2 regions of the Paenibacillus sp. FSL E2-0201 genome follow, and region 1 is predicted to be linked to the other one. Evidence: riboswitches for the same ligand, from Rfam matches in the RefSeq annotation. Region 1 holds a riboswitch; the other holds the start of a gene.

The links. Region 1 has a riboswitch for cyclic di-AMP ahead of NSU15_RS25470 (TrkH family potassium uptake protein). Riboswitches for the same ligand answer to the same signal wherever they lie in the genome.
Region 2: it holds a riboswitch for cyclic di-AMP, as region 1 does, so the genes downstream of both, NSU15_RS00540 (C40 family peptidase) here and NSU15_RS25470 (TrkH family potassium uptake protein) in region 1, are expected to answer to the same signal.

The regions. Positions count from the first base shown of each region.
Region 1 covers NZ_CP150154.1:5,655,439-5,667,914, reverse strand. Annotated here, with positions in the region: gene NSU15_RS25475 (CPBP family intramembrane glutamic endopeptidase) at 1-1,537, opposite strand, end outside; cyclic di-AMP (ydaO/yuaA leader) riboswitch at 1,852-2,031, shown strand; gene NSU15_RS25470 (TrkH family potassium uptake protein) at 2,168-3,463, shown strand; gene NSU15_RS25465 (TrkA family potassium uptake protein) at 3,477-4,145, shown strand; gene NSU15_RS25460 (LysR family transcriptional regulator) at 4,217-5,119, opposite strand; gene NSU15_RS25455 (succinate dehydrogenase cytochrome b558 subunit) at 5,522-6,187, shown strand; gene sdhA (succinate dehydrogenase flavoprotein subunit) at 6,255-7,997, shown strand; gene sdhB (succinate dehydrogenase iron-sulfur subunit) at 8,072-8,836, shown strand; gene NSU15_RS25440 (DUF3891 family protein) at 9,024-9,815, shown strand; gene NSU15_RS25435 (metallophosphoesterase) at 9,835-10,779, shown strand; gene NSU15_RS25430 (GNAT family N-acetyltransferase) at 10,813-11,355, shown strand; gene NSU15_RS25425 (NADPH-dependent oxidoreductase) at 11,531-12,271, shown strand; gene NSU15_RS25420 (histidinol-phosphatase) at 12,370-12,476, opposite strand, start outside.
Region 2 covers NZ_CP150154.1:104,287-116,762, forward strand. Annotated here, with positions in the region: gene NSU15_RS00485 (hypothetical protein) at 1-833, shown strand, start outside; gene NSU15_RS00490 (GNAT family protein) at 928-1,497, opposite strand; gene tadA (tRNA adenosine(34) deaminase TadA) at 1,540-2,052, opposite strand; gene NSU15_RS00500 (ATP-binding protein) at 2,455-4,782, shown strand; gene rluF (23S rRNA pseudouridine(2604) synthase RluF) at 4,772-5,473, shown strand; gene motB (flagellar motor protein MotB) at 5,582-6,397, opposite strand; gene motA (flagellar motor stator protein MotA) at 6,381-7,184, opposite strand; gene NSU15_RS00520 (hypothetical protein) at 7,391-7,684, shown strand; gene NSU15_RS00525 (4a-hydroxytetrahydrobiopterin dehydratase) at 7,912-8,199, shown strand; gene NSU15_RS00530 (cytochrome c) at 8,282-8,638, opposite strand; gene NSU15_RS00535 (GNAT family N-acetyltransferase) at 8,766-9,251, opposite strand; gene NSU15_RS00540 (C40 family peptidase) at 9,476-9,967, opposite strand; cyclic di-AMP (ydaO/yuaA leader) riboswitch at 9,973-10,114, opposite strand; gene NSU15_RS00545 (C40 family peptidase) at 10,474-10,902, opposite strand; cyclic di-AMP (ydaO/yuaA leader) riboswitch at 10,956-11,094, opposite strand; gene NSU15_RS00550 (hypothetical protein) at 11,309-12,106, opposite strand; gene NSU15_RS00555 (M1 family metallopeptidase) at 12,151-12,476, opposite strand, start outside.

The DNA of each region.
Region 1 (12,476 bases):
CGCCCATCAGAATGCTGTCAAACACGACATGACTGAACATGACGGCAATAAAGCCGTAACGAAGGAAAATATAGCTGAAGAGCAGCCCGATCACGGTAAGCTCAATAGGACGGGAGCTGATAGGGTAGATCGGATAAAGTGTATGACCAAACGCCCATATCAGCGTAGTGATCAGGCAAGCGATGAACGTGCTCCGGAACACCTTTTTCAACATAGGGATTCCGAAAAAACGATAAATAGCTTCCTCGGATAACCCGGCGAGCCATGCAACGATAGGCAGCAGCCAAGCATATCTCATGTTGTAAGGAGATTGAGTAGCGTCAGTAGTGGACCAGTTCTGCAAAGTCAATGATAATACGATGAACATAAGGGTCTGTACCCCTAGTAGCACGAATGCCCAGATGTATCCAGCCCGGATACTATCCAGCACGTATTTACCATAGCCAGGCTCTTTAGCACGAGGCCATGGGTTCATCCACTCTTCTTTTTTCCAAAGGCCGTCCCCTCCAACTAAAGAGAAATAGAGCAGGGAGGACATTAGCAGGCTATATAAGGCATAAATGATGAACATAATGACGGAAGTGATCTGAGCCTCGAGTCCTTCGCCCGAAGATTCAGGAAGCATATTATAGGTGCTGATCATCATGATTACAAAATAAGCCGAGCTTAGGAAAATTCCGCGCTTAAAGGAGGTATGTTCTTTTCTAAGTATGCTGTAGATGAGTGCCAAAATTCCTAAAGCTAAGGTAGGCAGACCGTAACCGAATAGAGTAAGCTTTTCCGCGAGAGAGGTCTGGTCCTTCACGTAGGAGGTATGCCAAGCTGGAGCAGTAAATCCGGCTTTAAAGCTGGATACCTGTTCGTCAGCGAAATCGAAATAATAGTGAAGCAAGGATTCGCCGATCTGAACGGAACGGTCAGTATACACGAGCCCATAGTTTCCTGCATTCGATTCAATTTGCAGCTTGGCGGGATTCACATCCCATTCCTGAAGCCAGGGGCGGGCAAGATTTTCTTTTTGTGCCAAAGACAAGTCAGCACCCTTGTCCTCTTCTTTTGCGCCAGTGGTTACATTGCTTGGCAATTCTGCAGATGATCCTTCTGCTCCTTGTGTGAAGGCGACAACTGCGCCAGTATACATATTGAGGTCAACGGAGATCAGTGGCTCTTGTTCCGCTGAAGGACTAAGTGTTACACGAAAGATGTCAAAAGGATATCGTTGATCCAATTTCTTTTTTGTATAGTCCTCCAAAAGCTTCTCGCGGGACATATAACCGTAAAAGGAAGAATCCGTTTCATAAAGTACATTCCACTGATCGTTTGGTGCTTTGGTATAGTTTAACTTTTGTTCCGCAAATGATATCGCTTTGTCGCGGGCTTCCGCCTTACTGATGACGGTAGTATCTTCCCCGGCAGGGCTATTTAGCACCGAGGGGGCAATCTGAAACATAATAAATAGAATAAGACCGATAATGCCCGAGATGATGAGCCTCTTGGAGAGGGCACGTTGCTGTAAGGGCTGGCCAACGGGATTCATGTAACGCCTCCTTGTAAACTGACAATGTTATGTTCCATTATAGTATTAGTGCCATGTTAGTTACAAAAATCATCGTATATTTTTTTTATGGGTAATAGAGATATTATAGAATAGGAAACTGAATATATACCATGAATTTAAAGTGATCATTTCTTCATTTTTCATGAAAAACGATGCAATTGCAGGGAAAACACGGAAAAGTGATGAGAAAAGGCACTCCTTCTGGTACATCCTCTCCAAACCGCATTTTTCATATGAATCACCATTAATTGTGTCTTTGTGATTTATCGAAATAACAGATATAATTTGTATGCAATTGTATATAGCCGAATTTCAGGTGAAAACGGGGGAACCATAAGAAGTAATGAAAAGATGAGTATACGCCGTAAAAGGTGACTTTATTCATCAGGGGTGAATTTCGTTCTAGGAACGAATAGGGCAGCCTGCACAGTCCGAATCCGTCAGCTAACCTCGTAGGCTAATTTACTGCAGGAACCAAGGGTAGCATTGGTTTTCCAGTGCTTTTTTTGTTGGAATTCTTTAAATTAAGATAAGAGGGTGAGCATAGTGGCTTCACAGTTTCGCAGAGTTTCTGAATCAAAGTTTCTGAAGCTCTCTCCGCCTCAGATTATGGTGCTCGGTTTTGCATCGATTATTCTGATAGGCGCCTTGCTGCTTATGCTTCCCATTTCGAGTACTAGTAAGAATGCAGTGAGTTTTATTGATGCGTTGTTTACTGCTACATCGGCAACCTGTGTGACAGGACTCGTGGTACTGGACACCGGGACGACATTCACCATTTTTGGGAAAACCGTGATTATGGTGCTTATCCAGGTTGGCGGCTTAGGTTTTATGACAATGGCCACCTTATTTGCCATGATGATGAAACGCAAAATCTCTTTGCGGGACAGGTTAATCCTGCAGGAAGCCATGAACCAAGGTTCTATGGAGGGGATTGTTCGACTGATCCGAAGAGTACTTATTTATTCATTAGTCATTGAGGGTTGTGCAGCGGTGCTGCTGTCCATACGTTGGGCGTTTGATATGCCGCTGGGAAAGGCCATTTATTTTGGAATATTTCATGCAGTGTCCATGTTTAATAATGCTGGATTTGATATTTTTGGGGATTTTCGGAGTTTAACCGACTATGTATATGACCCGCTAGTGAATATTGTGGTGATGTTTCTGATTGTCTCCGGCGGTATTGGTTTTATTGTCATGTCTGATCTGGTGGAGTTTCGTGTAAAACGTAAATTGTCTTTGCATAGCAAAGTTGTACTCTCTACCACGGCTGGGCTTATTGTTATTGGTGCTTTGGTTATTTTTATATTTGAATTTACGAATCAGCGCACACTGGGTGATCTGAATCTCGGCGGCAAAATATTATCCGCATTCTTTCAGTCTGTATCGCCCCGAACCGCTGGTGCCAACACGGTGGATATTGCCGGACTGCGGCAAGCCTCACAGTTCTTTATGGTTATCCTTATGTTTATTGGAGCATCACCGGGTTCAACAGGCGGTGGGGTCAAGACTACGACCTTTACGATTATGATTGGTGCAGTAATCGCGATGCTTCGCGGGCGTGAAGATGTTGTGCTGTTCCGTTATCGATTGGCGCAGGAGCGTATCTATAAAGCGTTGACGTTAACTTTACTGGCTTTACTATTGGTCCTCTCTGTGTCGATGTTACTGTCCACAACAGAGGATAGTAATTTCTTAGCAATACTATTTGAGACGACCTCAGCCTTTGCAACGGTTGGACTAAGTATGGGGCTGACACCTGAACTGTCTGTTATCGGCAAGATTCTGATTTGTCTGACGATGTTTGCGGGTCGGCTGGGTCCATTAACGTTAGTGTATGCGCTTGGACCAAAGCAGGGAAAACCATTGTATAAGCACCCAGAAGGTAAAATAATTATTGGATAGGAGTTAATCCGAAATGAAAGCACAGCAATTTGTAGTAATCGGCTTAGGCCGCTTCGGTTCAAGTCTCGCGCTTGAGCTGATGGAAATGGGCTACGAGGTGCTCGGCATCGATCACCAAGAGGAGCGCGTGGAGGATATGAGCGATCATCTGACGCATGCGGTAGTGGCTGATGCTACAGATGAAGGAATTATGCGCTCGCTCGGCGTACGGAACTTTGACTGTGGGATTGTAGCGATCGGCGACAATATGGAGCGAAGTATTCTGGCGGCTATTTTGTTAAAAGAGATTGGAGTGAAGCAAGTTGTAGCCAAGGCGATCTCGATTCTTCATGGTCGTGCGTTGTCCAGGCTAGGCGTGGACCGGGTTATTTTTCCGGAGCGGGATATGGGCATTCGTGTAGCACATCAGCTGGTGACACCCAATTTGCTTGATTATATTGAACTGTCAAAAGATTATAAAATCGTGGAGCTAACCGTACCGTCCTGCATGAACGGAAAAAGCTTGTCCGATTTAAATACAAGAGCAAAATATGGCTGCAGTATTGTTGCCCTGAACAGGGAAAGTGGAATTATCGTTGCTCCAACGGCACATGATCATTTGAGCGAAGGCGATGTAATGGTACTCATTGGTTCTAATGAAAGTATTGATCGATTTGAGAATGAGGTTGTAAACCAAGATTAAATAGTTAAGCCCTTCGTCCTTTCATTGGACGGAGGGCTTTTTAAATTTAAGTTGCACGAGAGAGGCAGGGATTACTTCTCTCGTTCTGTCAGAAACATTTCTTCTGTAACCTGCACCAGGCTGCGGGCCGCTGTGCTCAGGGTTCCATCGTCACGGTAGATCAGACAGGTAGTCCGCTGGGTCTGCTCCAGCTCTTTAATATGCAGAGAGACCAGCCCACCACCGTTTAACAGTTGCGGACGCAGATAAGACTTAGGCAGTAATGCGGCTACATTGACCGTCGGCAGCAGCCGCACGATGGCTTCGAAGGAGTCAATTTCCATACGTACGTCTGGATCAATCCCGCAGCGCTGGAACAGATCGTCCGTTAGACGGCGATACCAGGTGCCTTTGGAGAAAAGGATCATTGGCAGTCGGGACAGATCATCCATGGTCAGTTTGGAAGACTGATTTAGAGGATGATGCTCAGAAACAACCAGCCTAAGCTGATCCTCAAACAGAGAAATACAGCGCAGTCCAGGCTCTTGAATAGAGGAAGCAATCAGACCTATATCTGATTTCCCTTCACTGACAGAGGAGACAATCTCATGCGTTCGGCCTGTGATTAGCTTCAGCTCCGCAGTTGGGTACTTCTCCATATATGCGTTAACCAGTGGAGGCAGAGTGGTCTGCAGTGAAGTGAGTGACGCCCCTAAGGTGACCAGCTTTGGCTCGCCTTCTTTGTATTTAGACAAAGCCTCCAGAAATTTAGAACGCTGCTGACGCTGTTCAAGTGCGTAGGAATAAGTGAGACGCCCAACCTCGGTTAACTCCAGCCGTTTGCCATAACGATTAAACAGCGCGACACCTAGACGTTCTTCCAGCTTGGAGATTTTACGAGATAGGGCAGGTTGGGACAGATTGAGCTGGCGCGAGGCGCGATTCAAGCTGGAATGCTCCACAACCGCTGCAAAAACATCTAAATCGTCAAACATATTTATGTTCCTCTCGTAGTGCAATCTATAAACAGTAGTGACGAAATTCATAGCCTTGAAGACAATACTTCTTGCTCCATAAGGGAATAAAAGATTTGTCGGAAAATGTTGCTTCTCTAAATGAGAATTATTATCATATAAAATCTATTCTTATGCGTTTATTGTATAACGATTAATAATTAGATTGCAATTCCCTTATAAGGGAAAAAGGAGTAACATGAAAAGTGACACAAGATATTCACATTTTGTGAAAAAGAAAACAAAGTCCGGGAAACTAGGGGATAGCGGTAAATATAGGCATTTTGTCATTACATAGTCTACGTTATCCTGTGTCAAATGTAGTTCCGGCGGTGAATACACATTAATGAAAACGCTGTTTTAATCGGAAAGGGGTTACTTTGTATGAAAGGATTTTATTCCAGAAAGATTCATTCCTTGCTAGGCGTTATCCCGCTTGGAGCCTTCTTCATTGAGCACATGATGACGAATTTTGCGGCTGTAGAGGGTGGCGCTTCCGGTTTCACTGACAGTGTGATCTGGCTGAACAGCCTGCCGCTTGTCTTCTTCCTGGAATTGTTCGGCATATGGCTTCCTCTGCTATACCATGGCGTATATGGACTGTATATTGCCTATCAATCCAAGCCGAACTTAAACCGTTTCAACATTGAAAGAAACTGGCGTTATACGCTGCAACGTATTACAGGAATTATCACCTTTATCTTCATAGTCTGGCATTTGTTCCAAACTCGGGTTCAGGTGGCAGTGGGTAGTGTTGAGCACGAAGAATTGGGCGGTCTGATGCATGATATCGTGACTCAACCACTGATGTTGACACTGTATATTATCGGTATCGTTGCAGCATGCTTTCACTTCTCGAACGGCCTATGGTCTTTCCTGATAAGCTGGGGAATCACGGTAGGACCTCGTTCACAGCGGGTATCCTCTTACCTTTGTCTCGGTATTTTTGTTCTTGTAACGTTCATGTTCCTCATTTCGTTAGTCACTTTCCGTGATACCGAATTTCAAACCGCAGCTTCCATAGCTCAGTCCATAAAGACTTTCATCTAAGTAATTACCTCTCAGGACTAGATTCCAGAATCCTTTCTGATATTTTCGATAAAGGGAGTGAACTATCATGGCAACAGCAAATATCATTATCGTGGGCGGCGGTCTGGCCGGCCTGATGGCTACCATCAAGGCAGCGGAGTCCGGTGCGCATGTTCAATTATTCTCATTAGTGCCTGTAAAAAGATCACACTCCGTTTGTGCACAGGGCGGCATCAACGGCGCTGTAAATACGAAAGGAGAGGGCGACTCTCCTTGGGAGCATTTCGATGATACCGTTTATGGCGGTGACTTCCTGGCGAATCAGCCACCGGTCAAGGCGATGTGTGAAGCGGCACCAGGTATCATCCACCTCATGGACCGGATGGGCGTAATGTTCAACCGTACACCTGAGGGACTACTCGACTTCCGTCGTTTCGGAGGAACGAAGCGTCACCGCACTGCATTTGCTGGCGCAACGACAGGCCAACAGCTGCTGTACGCGCTGGATGAGCAGGTGCGTCGCTGGGAATCTGAAGGTCTCGTAACCAAACGGGAGAACTGGGAGTTCCTTTCAGCTATCATCGACGACGAAGGCGTATGCCGCGGCATCAGTGCTCAGAATCTAAAGACGATGGAGATTGAGACTTTTCCTGCGGATGCTGTTATTTTGGCTAGCGGTGGGCCTGGTATTATTTTTGGTAAAACGACAAACTCCGTAATTAATACGGGGACAGCTGCAAGTGCGGTATATCAACAGGGCGTACACTATGCCAACGGAGAATTTATACAGATTCACCCAACAGCTATTCCAGGAGATGACAAGCTCCGCCTAATGTCGGAATCGGCACGTGGCGAGGGTGGTCGTATCTGGACTTATAAAGACGGAAAACCGTGGTATTTCCTCGAAGAAAAATATCCGTCCTACGGTAACCTGGTGCCGCGTGATATTGCTACACGTGAGATTTTTAATGTGTGTGTGGATCAAGGGCTGGGCATTAACGGTGAGAACATGGTGTATTTGGACCTCTCTCACAAGGACCCAAAAGAGCTGGATGTGAAGCTTGGCGGGATTATAGAAATTTATGAAAAATTCATGGGGGATGACCCTCGTAAAATACCGATGAAAATCTTCCCGGCTGTGCATTATTCTATGGGCGGTATGTGGGTTGATTACAACCAAATGACGAATATTCCTGGTCTGTTTGCTGCAGGCGAATGTGAATATCAATATCATGGAGCGAATCGTCTAGGCGCTAACTCTCTGGTATCTGCCATTTACGGTGGTATGGTCGCAGGACCAAAGGCTGTTGAATACATTAAAGGTCTGAAGAAATCATCACAGGATATCTCTTCAACGGTATACGATAACTTCCACAAAAAGCAGACAGACAAATATGAGTCTCTGCTAGGGATGTCAGGTACAGAGAATGCTTATGTGATTCACAAGGAGCTGGGCGAATGGATGACCGCCAATATGACGGTTGTGCGGCACAATCCGAAGCTGGAAGCGACCATTGGCAAAATTAAAGAGCTTAAAGAGCGCTACGGCAATATCAATATGAATGATACGTCACGCTGGAATAACCAAGGTGTGGCATTCACCCGCCAGCTGTGGAACATGCTGGAGCTCTCCGAAGCGATGACATTGGGCGCTCTAATGCGCAATGAAAGCCGCGGTGCTCATTACAAGCCGGAATTCCCGGATCGTAATGATGAGGAGTTCTTGAAGACCACGAAAGCAACCTGGACTGCAGACGGTCCACAAATCTCCTACGATGAAGTCGATGTCTCACTGATCCCTCCACGGGTACGTGATTACTCGAAGGATTAATTTTTTAAGCAGCGAAACAGCTTGCGAGGCAAGCTTAATGAAATAAAATTAGGCAATTTGAGGAGGGAACCATTATGGCGGAAACTGCTACAGCTCCCAAAAACGTAAAGTTTATCATCACCCGCCAGGACGATCCACAAAGCTCATCTTATGTTGAGGAATTTGAGCTCCCTTATCGTCCGGGTATGAATGTAATCAGTGCTTTGATGGAAATTCAGCGTAACCCTGTGAATGCCAAAGGTGACAGCACCGTTCCGGTATGCTGGGATTCCAACTGTCTAGAAGAAGTATGCGGAGCTTGCTCGATGGTGATCAACGGCAAACCTCGCCAAGCCTGCGCAGCGCTTATAGACAATCTGGAACAACCTGTACGCATTGAGCCAATGAAGACATTTCCGGTGGTGCGTGACTTAGTGATTGACCGTACTCGGATGTTCAACGCACTTAAACGAGTAAAGGCCTGGATTCCAATCGATGGTACGTATGACCTTGGGCCGGGACCACGTATGCCGGAGAAGAAACGGCAGTGGGCTTATGAATTATCTAAGTGTATGACTTGCGGCGTATGCTTGGAAGCTTGTCCGAATGTCAACGAGAAGACGGATTTTATCGGACCCGCAGCCATCTCACAAGTACGCCTATTCAATGCTCATCCTACGGGTGAAATGAATGCTGATGAAAGATTGGACGCTCTGATGGAAGATGGCGGTATTGATGGTTGTGGTAACTCACAGAACTGTGTACGCGCTTGTCCGAAGGGTATCCCTCTTACTACCTCCATTGCAGAAATTAACAAGCAGACGACAAAACATATGTTCAAACGCTGGTTAGGTGTGTAATAAGTAGTACCGCCAGATCTTTAATATTGAGCTATCCTCAAAGGTGGATTTTAATTCGCTGGGGATAGCTTTTTTGTTTATAATTGGTAGGGAATAGGAAATTGGTATTTCTCAGAATAAGGAATAGTGTATGCTATAATGTCCATTGTTAACGTACGTTAGTGTGGAACAACAGGGAGGAATAATCGTGATTTGTCGGGAGCATGATGGAGCAATTGTAATGGTTAAACAGCATGATCACGGGAAGTTAGCTGGAGAGCTTGCCATTTGGTTCAAGGAAGAGCATGTGCCGGAAGAAGGGCGCCGAGATGAGGTGCTCTGGGCGGTAGCCGAACATGACCGGGGCTGGATTGACTTGGATGAGACACCCTTCTGGAACGATGCGGAGCATGCGCCTTACAGCTTTATTGATTTTCCTGTAGTGCCGAAGCTAACCTTTTATAAGCGAGGACTTGACGAGATTGAGGCGCGAACACCGTATGGAGCGCTTTTGTGCAGCTTGCATTTTGAACGACTCATTAAGATTTCAGGATTGGATTATCCAGAACTGACTTTATATCAAGAGCATGAGGAAGAACGTAGATCCCGTATTCACCGAGAGCTAGAAGTATCCAAGCCAATTGGTGAAGATGAACTCTATTATGATGCCCGTCTTTTAGAGTTCTGTGATGATTTATCCCTATATTTGGCCTTAAATGAGCCGGGGAGCCCGAAATCAGAGGAGCATCCATGGTGGCGTGAAGGGTTCTCCGGAAGTGAAGATTTCAGTTTTACATCAGGTCGTACGATAACCGTGGAGTGGAAAGATAAGTCAACGTTAGTGCTGGATCCTTTTCCATTTAAGAAGACGGTAGAAGTAGCATTTACGATGAAACGAGTCCCAAAAACAGAAATTGCTAAGAGAGGCATTGCACCCGCATATAGTGATACACCGGAAGAAGAATGTAGAATTGTACTGACGGCTCGAAACGAAAGCTGAACGGAAGGAGAAACTCCGCATGAAGATTCAATCGTCTGGGGCTTCTCCCAATAAGGGACATACTAATTCGGGTAAAGACACCCATTCTAGCACCTCTGGACGGCGATCTAAGGGCAAGACAACAATGACCCGCCGGCAATTCCTGGCTCGAAGTGCGGCTACTGTAATCGGCGCTGGTTTGCTTACAAGTGGTTACGCTTGGCAAGGGGAGCCAAACTGGATTGAGGTTACTAAACTGAAGCTGTCTTTCAAAGATCTTCCTTCTGCTTTTTCAGGGATGAAGGTTGTCCATTTTAGTGATACTCATCTTGGGTTTAATAAAGATGCCCGTGATTTGGAACGGCTTGCAGAACGTATAGCTAAGGCAGAACCAGATCTTATATGCTTTACCGGTGACATCGTAGACAGCAATCCTGAGGATCTTGTAGACGCCATACCTGTATTGGCATCGCTGAGTGCTCCGCTAGGGAAATATGCGGTTTTAGGCAATCATGATTACAAAAATACGAAGCGGATCATCGATCTGCTTACGTCGGCAGGCTTTCGAGTGTTAAGGAATGAATCCTATCTTCTAAAAAGAGGCGGAGCCGTTATGGCTGTGACGGGACTGGATGATCTGCTACATGGCGAGCCTGATCCTGTGAAGGCACTCAGTGGTGTGCCAACAGGAACCTTTGCCCTTCTGATGATGCATGAACCGGACTATGCTGATACAGCAGAGACTCATTCTTTTCACCTGCAGCTATCCGGACACAGTCATGGGGGACAAATTCGCCTGCCGTTTGTAGGTGCGCCATTCACCCCTTACGGATCCCAAAAATACATAAATGGATTGTATTATACAGATGCCAAGCGAATGCCAGTATATGTGAATAGAGGCTTTGGCGAAACAGTCATGCCTTTTCGTTTTTTATGTCGACCTGAATTAACGGTGCTAACGCTGCACCATTCATCGGATGAATAGGCTGGACTTTTAACTGTATGAAGGGGAGAGAGTATGAGCACCTATGAGGCAGTATCGTTCCAGACGCAATTAGGTATGGCGGTCGACCTGAGGCTGATCCTGCCTGAGGATGCTTTTGCTTTGCAGCAGCTGCTCTCCCATCCAGAAGTGCAGGCACATATTCAAATACGCAATGGCGCTGGATCAGATCCTGCTCAGGTGGAGAAGCTGGTGAACCGGATGTTATTTGCATTTGATCCTTGTGCACTACATGCGGGTATCTATTTGAAAGAGCAGCAGAAGTTGATTGGTATAGTTGCTTTACAGCATTGGAACCGTCGTGAGGGAAAGGCCACTTTAGGATACATGCTAGACCCGGCGTACTGGGGAGGCGGACTGGCGACAGAGGCGGTTGGCTTATTCTTGAATTACAGTGTTCATAAGCTTGGGATAACACGGATTGAAGGACGCTGCCGAGGAGATAATATTAGATCCGAACGTGTGATGCTTAAGAACGGTATGATGCTGGAGCGAGTGTTGCCCAGAGTAGGGTCCTTGGACGATGTAATGAAAGTATTCACATTGTTACACAAATGAAATAATGCCGTTATGAAACTCTAACAGTGTCCGGTTAAACTAAGTACATGACCCCCTTTTAAAAATATAAATGCTTTGGGACCCGATGATTCGGGTCCATTTTTTTTGTCAGGACCTTATCCGATCGTTTATGATTAACAAACAGTCGAATGAATTGAGAAGGAGGCGTAACATTTTGAATGATGTAATCCAGACGTTAATGAATCACCGTTCTTTCCGGCAGTATTCTGATTTACAAGTGGAGCCGGAGAAGTTAAAGATAATGATCGAATCCGCCCAAGCAGCGCCCTCATGGGTAAATGGACAGCAGGTCTCAATTATAGCTATTAAAGATCCTGCGCGTAAGGAGCAGCTTTCGGTCTTGTGCGGCAATCAGAAGCATGTAGCAGCAGCACCCGTCTTTCTGGTGTTCTGTATGGACTTCTATAGGGCAAAATTAGCTAGTGAGCTGGAAGGTAAGTCTTTTGAAGCGGTAAAAGATGTAGATGCTCTGCTCGTTGGCGCTACAGATGTCGGTATCTCATTGGCTAACGCGATTGCAGCGGCAGAATCCATGGGACTCGGGATTATTCCTATTGGGGGTGTTCGCCGCAATACAGCAGGTGTTATTGATCTGTTGAAACTGCCTGAGTACGTATTCCCTATCGTCGGCCTCTGTGTCGGATATCCAGCGGAAGAGATTGCACAGAAGCCGCGGCTGCCGATGGAAGGAGTGTTTCATGAGGAGCAATACAATCCGGATGTGGAAGGTCTCCTGGAGGCGTATAATCAAACCCACCGTGAATATATGCAGCAGCAGGGATTAACGGAGAGGGATTGGACGAGCACAATTGCTCATTTTTATGATATTAATCCGGAATACGGAGATGCGAAGCGCACCCTGAAGCAGCAAGGGTTTACCTGCGATAACCTATAAATAAACGACAATGCACCAAGCGGAGATTGGTTTAACGGAGGGTAACCCCACCACTAAACCAATAACACTTGGTGCATTTATTTAAATATAAGAAAGTATTACAGAGAAACTTTGATTTTCTCGCGTTGCTTGTAGTAAACCCAATGTGTAAAGCCTATCGCTTTAAGCTGTGTGGCTACCGCATCTAAGTCTTCAGCGACTCGGG
Region 2 (12,476 bases), 1.2 Mb from region 1:
GGGTTTATCAGGCTGATCCAATGCAGACAGAGCTAACTATGGTTCTGAATCTCAAGGGCGATATGAGCATGAGCTTCAATGTCCCTATGGTGATGACCACTGAGAAGCTGTATGTTAAGATTCCATCGATTCCGTTCTTCCCGATTCCGGAGACAATCGTTAACAAGTTTGTAGAGGTGGATCTCAAGGCGTTGGCTGAGCAAGAGGGTGCTGAATTTAATCCAAACTCTCTGGATACGCAGAAAATGCAAAAGTTCTCTAATGAAGTCATGGACACTGTATTAGCCGAATATGATGAAGGAAAATATTTTAATGAGCTTAGTCCAAAGGAAGCAAATTTGCCAGAGGGTGTTGAAGCTAAGCAAGTCGTTCAGTTCAAAGTGACGAACGATAATGTTAAAGAAGCAATCACCATCTTTGTGAATAATGCCCTGCCTAAAATCATTGATATTGTGAGCAAGGAAGAATACAAGGATATGCTGCAAATTAATGATGCGGATCTAGCTAAGGCTAAAGAAGAGATCACATCAAGTGAAACTAGAACTGAATTCGATAAGAGCTTGGCAGATCTTGATAAGTATCTTACGATTAATCAGTTCCACTACAATACAGCGATCAATAAAGACGGATTCCCTGTGTACCAAGATTTATTGATGGACATTAAAGTTAATGATCCAGAAGATGGTACGAACGTAGCCTTCTCTGTAAACGGAACAGGTCAATATGACAAGATCAATGAGAAGCCAGAGTTCAAGATTGGAATTCCTCAAGGCGATGATGTAATTACAATGGATCAACTAGAGGAGCAATTCGGTAGCTTGGGGACTTATTAATAAGAAGTTATGAGAGAAAGACCCGCATGTCGCGTATGATATACGCCCATGCGGGTCTTATTAATAGATGAATCCTGAACGAGTCAGTAAAAAGTTATTTAGGTTCAACCAGTAACACATCTTCGGCCAATATTGCGTAGGTTTGGTGATCCTGCCACTGGCCATTTATTTTGAGAAATTGGCGGGCGATGCCTTCAGGTTTAAATCCGCTCTTCTCCAGCACCTTCCGGGAAGCCTCATTATGCAATAAGATGGCTGCCTGAACCCTATGAAGACCTAAGGCTCGAAAAGCGTAGCCTAGAATCAATCCGACCGCAGCAGTCATATAGCCTTGTCCTTGCATCCTATGGTCCATCAAATAACCTAAATCCGCATACTGAGCTACACCTCTTGAGACATTAGATAGCGTGATTTGACCTATTAGTTGTCCATCAAGCAGATAGACACCGAACATATAGGCTCTGTCCTCCAGCGCATCCTCCAGACGCTGATTAATGATCCTTTGTTGACTCTCCAGCGTGTAGAATTGCTCATCGCGTTTAGGTTCAAATGGTTCGTGTGTCAACCGATTATTCAAGCGCAGCTCCAGTAACTTCTCTGCATCCTTTAGCTCTAGTGGAGAAATATAGATGTTTTGTGAGGTATGATATAAAGTAAGGGTCATTTCAGGGTTCTCCTTTTTTTAAAATATGGACGCCGATGGTGTTTATGCTTGTTTCGGTGGCTTTTGACGTAAACGGCGAAAGAATGAGGTCAGTAGATCTGCACATTCCTCTTGTAAAACCCCCTGAATGACTTCGGTACGATGATTAAACCGCGGCTCTTCAAGTAAATTCATGAGGGTTCCAGCACACCCGGCCTTAGGATCGGGAGTGCCATATACAGTGAGGGGTACCCTTGATTGCACAATCGCCCCAGCACACATCGGACAAGGCTCTAAAGTAACATAAAGCTGGCAATCCAGCAGTCGCCACGAATTCATGAATTTGCTGGCCTCACGAATGGCTACCATTTCTGCATGAGCTGTAGAATCCATTGTTGTTTCTCTTAAATTGTATCCGCGTCCGATAATTTCACCATGCCGTACGACGATCGCCCCTATAGGAACCTCTCCTAATGCTTCAGCTTTATGGGCTTCTGCTATCGCCTGCCTCATCCAATGTTCATGAACCGCCTCCATATCATCTAGCGATTCACCCGCTCTAATATTCAAGATCATCTTCCCTTTCTTTATATCCATTGTACAACGAACAAATATTCGTTCTTAACAAAATGTGCATAACTCTGTGGATAACCGCCTACTTATGCACATTTTTGTGCACATCGTTCTATAATAAAATGTTTATATGTGCATAAGATGTGGATGGTTTCTTAAAATATAAGAAATTATATATTTCTCGCTATCCTTTATTCTTATATTTCTTGCTAAATCGCTTACCGTCCTTATAAGGGCACCGAAGGCGTTTATACTTGTATATTGTAGATAAAGACCCATTGAATTTCAATATTCCTTGAATTGAATGCTTCATTGAAATGTCTTTTCAAATGTGAGGGCAAAAGGTATGATGTTTATTGTAGGCCCCGCAAGGATTTACCAGTGGATAAGAGGTGAACAAACAGTTTGTCCATAAAGACAAAACTATCTGCTATTATTTTTGGGGCGGTGTTGCTAATTTTAGCACTGAACCTGACATTTAACCTTTATGCCGCCCAAAATAATCTACGGAATGAAAGCATTAATAATATGCAACTAACTGCTATGCAAATGGCCGTTTCTGTAGAACAAAGTAACTATAGCTCTAACTATGTAGAATATCAAATTGCGCATAATTTAAGGATGGCGGCTATCTTTGCCTCCGAGGAATTGGACCCAGACTATAAGAACGTGACGAATGAAGAACTTAAAGCCCTAACTTCCAAGGTGGGCGTGTCTAATATTTCAATTCTGGTAAAGACTGATAACGATGTCGTAGTAGCAAGGTCTTCGGTACCTGGTGATATTGGGATGTCCACAAAGGATTGGGGGTACTGGTACCTGGCCTTTTTGGAGTTGTTCGATAATCAGGAGGTATCCGTGGGTCAGGGTCAGGCCTTGGACCATTTTTGGTCAGGCCCATTTGAATATTCAACCTACAATCCCGATTTCATTGAGAAGTGGGGTTATTATCGTGATGAAGAGAGCAACTACATCATCAATCCCGTTATTCTCAATACGGAGGCCAGCGATTACGTCAAAATCACTAATCCCGACCAAATTGCATCGAGAACTAAAGAAGCTAATCCAGGGATTTTAGAATTGACAGGATTTAACCCGGCAACCTTTGCTTCTGCAAGTATGAAGGCGGACGGAAGCGACACGCTGAATAAGAAGCTGGGGAACCGCCCCATTAAGTACGGCACCTATACTTATGGTAATGTGGAGCGGGATAGACAGGCGATTCTATTAGCTCAAGGGAAGCAGAAGCCGGTTACGCTCGAAATGAAAGTACATGGAAAAAGAGTGCTCAAAAGCTACATTCCTATCCAATCGCCTGGACTGAAAGCTTATGTGATTGGAGTCGTTTTGGATTACTCCGTGATTTCATCTGTCGTTCATGATCAATTAATTAATAGTCTGACAACGTCACTGTTATTGCTTACATTATTCTTGTTATGTAGTTACATACTGTCTGGATTTGTTACTCGTCCGATTCAGGCGATACTTGCCAAAGTGAACGATGTAGCTAAAGGAAAATTTGAGCCTCCTCTAAAGGTAACAAGCCGGGATGAGCTAGGACAGTTGGCTCTGCGAATCAATGCTATGACGGCTCACCTCATGCAGCGCACCAATCGACTCAAACAGACACTGGAAGAGAACCGAGCGGTTAAGGAGCATTTGGAGTCCGTCATTAACGGAACTTCTGATGCGATTCATACGATCGATATGGATGGCCGAATTACTAGTACGAACAGAGCCTTCGAAGAACTATATGGATGGAGTGCCAAAGAGGTATTAGGTAATATGCCATACCTTGTACCTGCGACAGCGCTTAAGCAGGAGGAAGAGCGGCTTAATGCGTTAAAGAATGGTGCTGTTCTACCGCCCATTGAAACCGTAAGACTTAAACGTGATGGAACAATAGTCGAAGTTAGTGTTAGTACCTCGGTAATTCGTGACGAAGACGGATATCCGCATTCCTTTATTCACGTTTCACGTGATATGACGGAACGTAACCGAATGGAGGAACTGCTTAGACGCTCTGAGAAGCTGACTACAGTAGGCCAATTAGCTGCTGGTGTAGCCCATGAGATTCGTAATCCGCTTACAACGCTAAAAGGATTTTTACAGCTTCAACAAGAGAAGCGGATTCTGGTTCCACTCCATATTGAACTGATGTTATCCGAGCTGGAGCGGATTAATTTGATCGTAAGTGAATTTTTGATTTTGGCCAAGCCTCAAGCTGTTCATTTCCAGGAAAAAGATGTACGGGACATCCTTGGTGATGTAGTTTCTCTATTAGACAGTCAAGCTCATTTGTTTGGGATTCAGTTTAGTGCCATATTCTCTGAACATCCATCTACCGTACACTGTGAAGTGAACCAGCTAAAGCAGGTGTTTATAAACATAGTCAAAAATGCAATTGAAGCTATGCCAGATGGTGGTGTGATTTCAATGGAGCTAAGAAACACCTTGGACTCTGTCTTCATTCTTATTTCAGATCAAGGTGAAGGAATTCCTAAGGATATGTTGCCTAAGCTGGGTGAACCCTTCTTTACTAATAAAGAGTCGGGAACAGGCCTTGGGCTAATGATTAGCCAACGTATTATTCAGGCTCATAAGGGTCATTTGGATATACAAAGTGAAGTAGGTCAAGGGACAACTGTTATGATCAAGCTGCCTGCAGCTGGTACGGATACCCCTTGGCTTAATATTAAGGATGAACGGAGTGAAGGACAACGTGAGAATTAATAAATTCATCAGTGAGACAGGGTACTGTTCACGCCGTGAAGCAGACAAGCTGGTAGAAGGCGGTAGAGTTACGATCAACGGAGAACCTGCTGTGCTTGGCAGTCAGGCCGTTCCGGGTGATGATGTGCGAATAGATGGTGTTGCGCTTGAAACATCAAGCCAGACGGTTTACATTGCGTTAAACAAGCCAGTGGGTATTACTTCAACTACAGAGCAGCATATTAAGGGGAATATTGTTGATTTTGTAGGTCATCATGAGCGAATCTTCCCGATTGGGCGTCTCGATAAGGATTCAGAAGGATTGATTCTGCTTACTAACGATGGGGACATCGTTAACAAGATTTTACGCTCCGAAGGTCGGCATGAAAAAGAGTATGTGGTTACTGTAGACAGACCGATTACGCCATCATTTATTACCGGCATGTCCAGCGGCGTAAAGATATTAGGTGAGAAGACGCTACCTTGTGAGGTCACTCGTATTACAGAGCGTGTATTCCGTATTATTTTGACGGAGGGCAAGAATCGTCAGATTCGCCGTATGTGCAGCGCTTTTGGCTACGAGGTTAGAAAGCTGCAACGCATTCGGATTATGAATATTCGTCTAGGGGCATTACAAACTGGAGAATGGCGTGAATTGTCTGCTGAAGAAAAGCAAGAACTTGGAGCTACACTGAACTACAAACTTCTATAGTCTAGAAGAAATAGTGATCTAATTATGAATACAATTTATCAAAAAAAGAGCTGTTCCATCGGTCTAAGACCTTGGGACAGCTCTTTATGCTTTGAACTAGGACAACCATTATTCATCGGAAGGAGCAATACCTGAGAACTCTTTGGTTTCTTGATATTTACGAATAATGGACACTTCAACCCGGCGGTTCTTACTTCGTCCAACAGCTGTAGTATTTTCAGAAATAGGGTGGTACTCCCCGTATCCAATTGCACTAAACTTGCGTGGATTCAAGTTCGTATTCGTTAGCAAGATCTTCATGAACTGAAGAGCACGATCCGCGCTCAGGTCCCAGTTGGAAGAATAGTCGCTATTAGAGATAGGGATATTATCGGTGTGTCCTTGCACAACTACATCATAATCCGGGAATTGCTGTAGCATGGTTGAGATGGACTTTGCTAATTGCCGAGAATCATCCTTAACTACAGCCTGTCCGGAAGCGAACAGCGCGTTATCACTTATCGTAATCATAAGCTGAGACTGATTGAGCTTAGTACTGAGAAGATCGGTAAGACCGTTCTTGCTGATATATTGATCAAACTGCTTTTTAAGCTTCTCTAAATCTTCTTGTTCCTTTTGCCGCAGCTTAGCCATTTCTGTTTGTTCATTTTTCTTGGCTACTGATTTATCCATTTGATCATTTTTTCCTAAATCCTCTTGACTCTTAGATGGCATTGCCGCCCGCTCTTCAAGAACACCTGTACCGCCATTAAGAGCGGAGCTGAAGGCTTGACTCATCTCTTCGAATTTTTTGGCATCCGTTGCACTCATAGAATACATTACGATGAACAAGGCTACCAGAAGGGTCATAAGATCAGAATAAGGCAGTAGCCACGATTCATCGGCGTGTTCTTCATGCTCTTCGTGTCTAGTCTTTTTGCTCACCCGATCCACTCTCCTTCTCATCATTTAACTTAGCTCGTTCCGAAGGTGTTAGGAAGACAGCAAGCTTCTGATTGATGGCAATAGTGGATACACCGGATTGTATGGACAATAGACCTTCGACCATCATCATTCGAACTTCAATTTCACGTTTGGAAAGTCGTTTTAGCTTATTGGCAATAGGATGCCATAATACGTAACCTGTAAAGATACCGAGTAGTGTTGCGATGAAGGCAGCCCCGATTGCTGCAGCCAATTTGTTCATATCACTCATATCAGCCAGAGCGGCGATAAGTCCGATAACAGCCCCGAGCACGCCAAGTGTAGGAGCATACATACCTGCTTGTGTGAAAATGAGCGCGCCTGCTTTATGTCTATCCTCTGTGGCGTGGATGTCCTCCATGAGAACATCGCGGACAAAGTCCTGATCATTCCCATCAATAATCATCCGCATGCCGTTTCTGAGGAAGTTATCTTCTATTTCATCGACTTTAGACTCAAGTGCCAGTAGACCTTCACGCCGTGTAATAGAAGCCCATTCCATGAACATAGTAATTAATTCGGATTTACTGATTAATTTCTTTTTGACAAAAATTATTTTAAACAGACTTGGAATCTTTTTGACCTCCGAGATTGGAAAGGCCATAAAGATGGAGGCCGCCGTCCCCACTAAGATAATAACGTAAGCAGCGGGTGTGGCTAAAGCGTGAAGAGGAGCGTGCTTGAGGATCATACCCCAAATTACTGCAACTAGACCAAAAATTAAACCGAGTATTGTTGAAATTTCCATTATGCACCTCGTCCATGAGATTATAAGATGTGTTCCGACAAAGCCGCGTATATCATCCTTGAAACAGCGGCAAGGCACTCTGTGCGAAACCGAATAACGTATATTCTTATTTATCGACATCATTCCGTTTTTTGTGAAGTCATTTTTTCGGCTATAATGGATAAGGTAAGTAATTATTCATCTGTGGAGAAAACGGAGTGATACATGTGGGTGTAAAGCATGGTAGAGATTACGGTGAAATCCTGACGGATTTGACCGAGGCTGTCGGCAGAATTTCCGATGGGTACTTATTTTTTGAAATGGATCCGGAAGAGTGGCAAGAATTGCCGCAGGAATCCAAGATGGAGGTATGGGAGGCGCTGGCTGAGGATCTCTTCTTCGCGCTGGGTAATGAACCTATGATTGAGGTGGGGAGCGGCGTTATCATTTATGATAAGGACACGCACCGCATTAATATTTTAGTCGGAGAAGAGGATTTAGCCTCTGTTGTTTTGATTTAAGAAGAGGGGGCGGCGGGGCGTAATTTGCCCGTAGTTAGTAGCCCGTGTTAAAATTGGTATAGCCGAGTTATAATCGCTGGGATTCTTGAATACATTTAATCGAAAATATTGCCTTTATCCTGGCACATCCCTTGGACCTCAGAAGCTAAGGGATGTTTTGTTTAACGAATAAGACAAGTAAAGGATCTACGGATTTTACTGCAATTTTTAGTAAGGGAGGAAACGAATTGTTATTTACGGAAGAAGAACTGCGTGAACAGATCAGCAAGCTGGAAGGTTGGAAGCTGGAAGAGAATACCATGGTGCGAAAATATATGTTCAGCCAGTATATGAAGGGTATTGCTTTCGTTGATGAAGTTGCCACCATTTCAGAAGCCTTTGATCACCATCCACATATTACGATTGATTATAAGACAGTGACTCTACGACTGAAATCAAATGAGCAAGATGGTATTACAGCTCTTGATATTCGAGAGGCACATGAATTTAATGAAGCCTTTGAGAAAAATCGTTAGTTTCACCCAAACTCATAAATAAACGCCCGTGCGCAGATAGTGAACTATCTTCTGGCACGGGCGTTTTTAGTTGCTTGGGTAGTTACTTTTTCTCTGAGAGCCAGAGGGCGACGTTTGCAATCTCCTCAGGGGCTAGCTTTTCTTTAAAGGAAGGCATTTGGCCGCGTCCTTTAGTGACGATACTGTAGATTTCTTCAGCATCATGCTGACCGCCTTCATTTTGAAGACTGGGTCCAACTCCACCTTGAAGCTGATCGCCATGACAGGTGATACAGCTGGCTTTCACGGTTGCTTCCGCCTTTGCCGCATCCAATTGAACTACCGGCATCGTTGGCTTATTCTGTTCAGCTACCTCTTCTTTACCTGGAAGTGTAAACATAAGTACTACCGCAAAGGCACAGGCGGCAAAAAACAAACCGCTCATGATCCATTTCTGCATCCCAGTTCGTCCCTTCTATGTAAGCTGCTTCCTACATTATAGCTCAAGGTGAAGCGTTATCATAGGGTTTGTGACAAATAAATGAACGATAATTCCATCAAATCATTGAAAAATATGGAATTTAATATTATTTGTCATAGACCATGCAATAAAATGGTTTGTTTCCTGTGGGGGTTAAGCGCTCATACGTATCGGTAATCGTAAATCCACACTTTTGATAAGTTCGGATCGCCCGCTGGTTCCAGGTCAATACCTCTAGATCTATCTCACGCTCAGGATAACGAATCAAGGCTGCTTGCACGATTGCATCCATGAATAATTTCCCTAGGCCTTGACCGCATAGATCGGGGTGCATGCCAATCCCCAAGCGAACAACACCTTCCATCGGAAACAACTGCGCGAATCCGCATAAAGCTCCTTGCCCATTTAATATGGAGACATATTGCTCATTCCGTAACTGGGGGTCGCCGAACTCGATTTCAAGAGCCTGCATTTGCTCCCAAGGCATCCAGCCGTAAATATTATAAGGGGGAGTGTAATCCCAGTTGCAAATCTCTTCCGCGTGACTGGTCTCCATAGGTGCTACATGAAAAGTAACGGAGGGATTTATCATAAGGTCAAAGACCTCCTTTCACGGGGGGGACTTTAAAATATAAGAAAGTATAAGTTTCACACAATACTATATGTATTATATACAAAAAGAGGGATGGTCGACTCAGAAACTTTATGAGGATTAATGTTTTACAAATTTTGAGAGGGGTAAATATTAAATAAGACAAAAAAACAAGCTCTTCCCCAAGAAGCAACATCTTGGAAAAGAGCCTATGTACGATTTACTTATTGAACATCATCATTATCTTCTGTCTCAGAAGCAACAGAATGATAAGCATCTGTGCTCATAATCCGTTTAGCACCGATGTAGCGTTTCACGTAGTAACTATCACTCAGGGAGCTAATCGTTACACCGCGTGAGGAAGATGCGTGTGCAAACTTGCCTTCACCGACATAAATACCGACATGGGAGACACCCTTACCACTTGTATTAAAGAATACAAGATCTCCAGATCTTAAATCATCTTGGGAGATAGCAGTACCCATTTGATACTGGGAACCTGATTGGTGTGGTAGATTGATACCGATTTTATCAAATACATACATTGTAAATCCGGAGCAATCAAATCCATTTGTGGAGATGCCGCCGGATACGTACTTAGTTCCGATGGTCTTGTCGATCACTTTATCCATTTTGGAATCCGCGAAAGCGCTTCCTGCTCCGATGGTGAAAATAATGGAAAAGCTAAGTACTGCTGCTGCTAGCTTCTTCTTCAAAAGTTTATACCCCTTCCGGATGCCTACGAGGTTAGCTTAAGGGTTCGGTTGAAGGTCCCCTATGACCCCTCTAAAAATGGAGGTCAATTCACCCAAAGTTGGTTCCCCCGTTTTCCTAATAGTTAGGAAACTCGGCTGATACTGTTGATTAGGAATAGCTTGTAATCAATACATGACAAAACCTTTGTAAATAACAACTTAATGATTACAAAAATGTTACTAAAATCTTACTGCAGTTATTGTAACAAACAGAGTGCCGCTTGGCAATCGTTTTTAACATAATCATGCAGAAAAATTCGTTTTTTTAAAGACAAAATGCATATGTAAGCGATAATATTAAACTAATTTTTATATTTATTGAAATTTTTATCAAATAAAAGTGTTTAAAGTCCGTTCTAGTGGTGTAAAGAATAGAATAAGGCAAAAGAAAACCTGGATTCGATTAAGTCAATAATCAAACCCAGGTCTATATAATGTAATTGTGAGGTTATAGTTGTGGGGAAGTATTAATCGTAGGCTACAGCTTGATATGAGGAAGTACTCATTACTCTTTTAGCACCAACGTAGCGATTGGCCCAGTAGGACTGGCTAAGTGAAGTGATGGTCACGCCATATGAAGATGATGATTGTGCGAATTTTCCGTTTCCAACATAAATGCCGACATGGGATACGCCGTTGCCCAATGTGTTAAAGAAAACTAGGTCACCTGAACGCAATTTGCTTTTGGCTACAGGAGTTCCGACACTATATTGAGCTTTTGAAGTACGGGGCAAAGAAAGACCCACCTTCTTGAATACATACGTAGTAAATCCAGAACAGTCAAACCCGGCAGTACTAGTGCCTCCGGTTTTATAGGCAACTCCAATAGTCTTTGAAATAACACTGTCCATCTTAGAGTCTGCAAAGGCACTTCCTCCACCAATAGAGAACGCCATTACAAGTCCTAGCGCCGCAGCGACGCATGCTTTTCTTAAATTCTTCAAAAAAATTGTACCCCTTCCAATGCCTGTGAGGTTAGCTTAAGGGTTCGGTAGAAGGTTCCCCTATGATCACTGCAAAGCGAGATCAATTCACCCAAAATATGGTTCCCCCACTTCCCGGTGCAAGGAATTCGGCGTTTTATGCACCAGATAGTGACTTATCGACAAGACTACGACAAATACATGAAGTTATGTAGAAATCGTTTCAAATGATTACAAACTTGTTACCAATGGAACAGGACTTATTGTAACAAAGTCTTTACGATTTTGCAAATCCTCATAATTTGTCTATAACGCGAAAGAGTCCCAGCTCCTGATTCAGGAACCGGGACTCTTATATTATGTGCTGTAAGCCTTTAAATTATTGTGGAAATGCTTTACTGCGCCATAGATGATATTGAGCTGAAATCCCCCACATTTTGAAGAGTGTTGAGGGCAGTGATGAAAGTTGACGAATAAGAAGTGCTGGTAGGCCAGGACAGAAGATACCCGTTAGTCCGCACACTAGCAAAAGGACTAGGCCTGCTGCGCCAAGTATGATTGAAATGCCTATTGCTGGAATCAGCGACTTCAAACAAATGAATAGGGAGGAGAACATCCCCGTGCCGCTGGTATAACCAAACTGCATATATAGAAGGAACAGGCGCACGATAAAGATGTATATAAGCCATGCCAATACGTATGGAACTAGATGAAGCAACAAAGAGTAGTCTAGAAAGGAGGACAAGAATAGCCCGTACATTTTTGGAGCAAGCCAGTATAACGGAAGTAGAGCCAGTACCCATTCGATTAAACTAAAGATAAACACTGGCAATCCATAAAGCTTCATGCCGGGAAAAAAGAACAGGCCACGCTCTCCTTTTCGCTCCTGATGGAGTTCATGCAGTAATCCTGCCCTTATGAAGGGGGAGAGTAGCAGTCGCAAGATAACAAGCCCTAGGAACATCCATAACCAAGTACGTATCGCAGGATCTGTGTTCAAGCTGAACTGCCCTTCGACGTAATAGAGTAGTCTGCCCATTCCGCTGCCTCCAGCGTCTTTATCTGGATAGCGTATTAGAATTGGAACGATAGCAGACCGGATGAAGCCGTACATAAAGTAGCCCCAGAGCAGTCGATAGATGAAGAGCAGAATCAGAATATAAAATTGCTCCTTCATGCTTTGCCAGCCGCGGGTTATCGATGTTCTCACAATCATTCACCTCACCAGACAAGAGTTCCGAGCACGGTTTCAACTAGTTTAGTTACACTTAATGTCCAGCGGGAGAGCGTTTTAGGCTCTATTTCCGCCAGTCTGAAGTTATTAAGATGTTTGTTTTCTAAAAGAACGGTATGCTCAGGATCAATCTCAGCAGAGAGGAGAAGTTTATCGCTTAACAGCTGAAACGTAGTCTCTGCTCCTTCACCGTTCCAGACCCGCTCTGCCGCAGAACCGTCAGCGAATGTGAATTTAATGGGAACGTCAACGTAATGACTCCCTTTGTTTGTAATTTTCACTATGGATTCGTAGCTCTGAGCCTCGCTGCTGC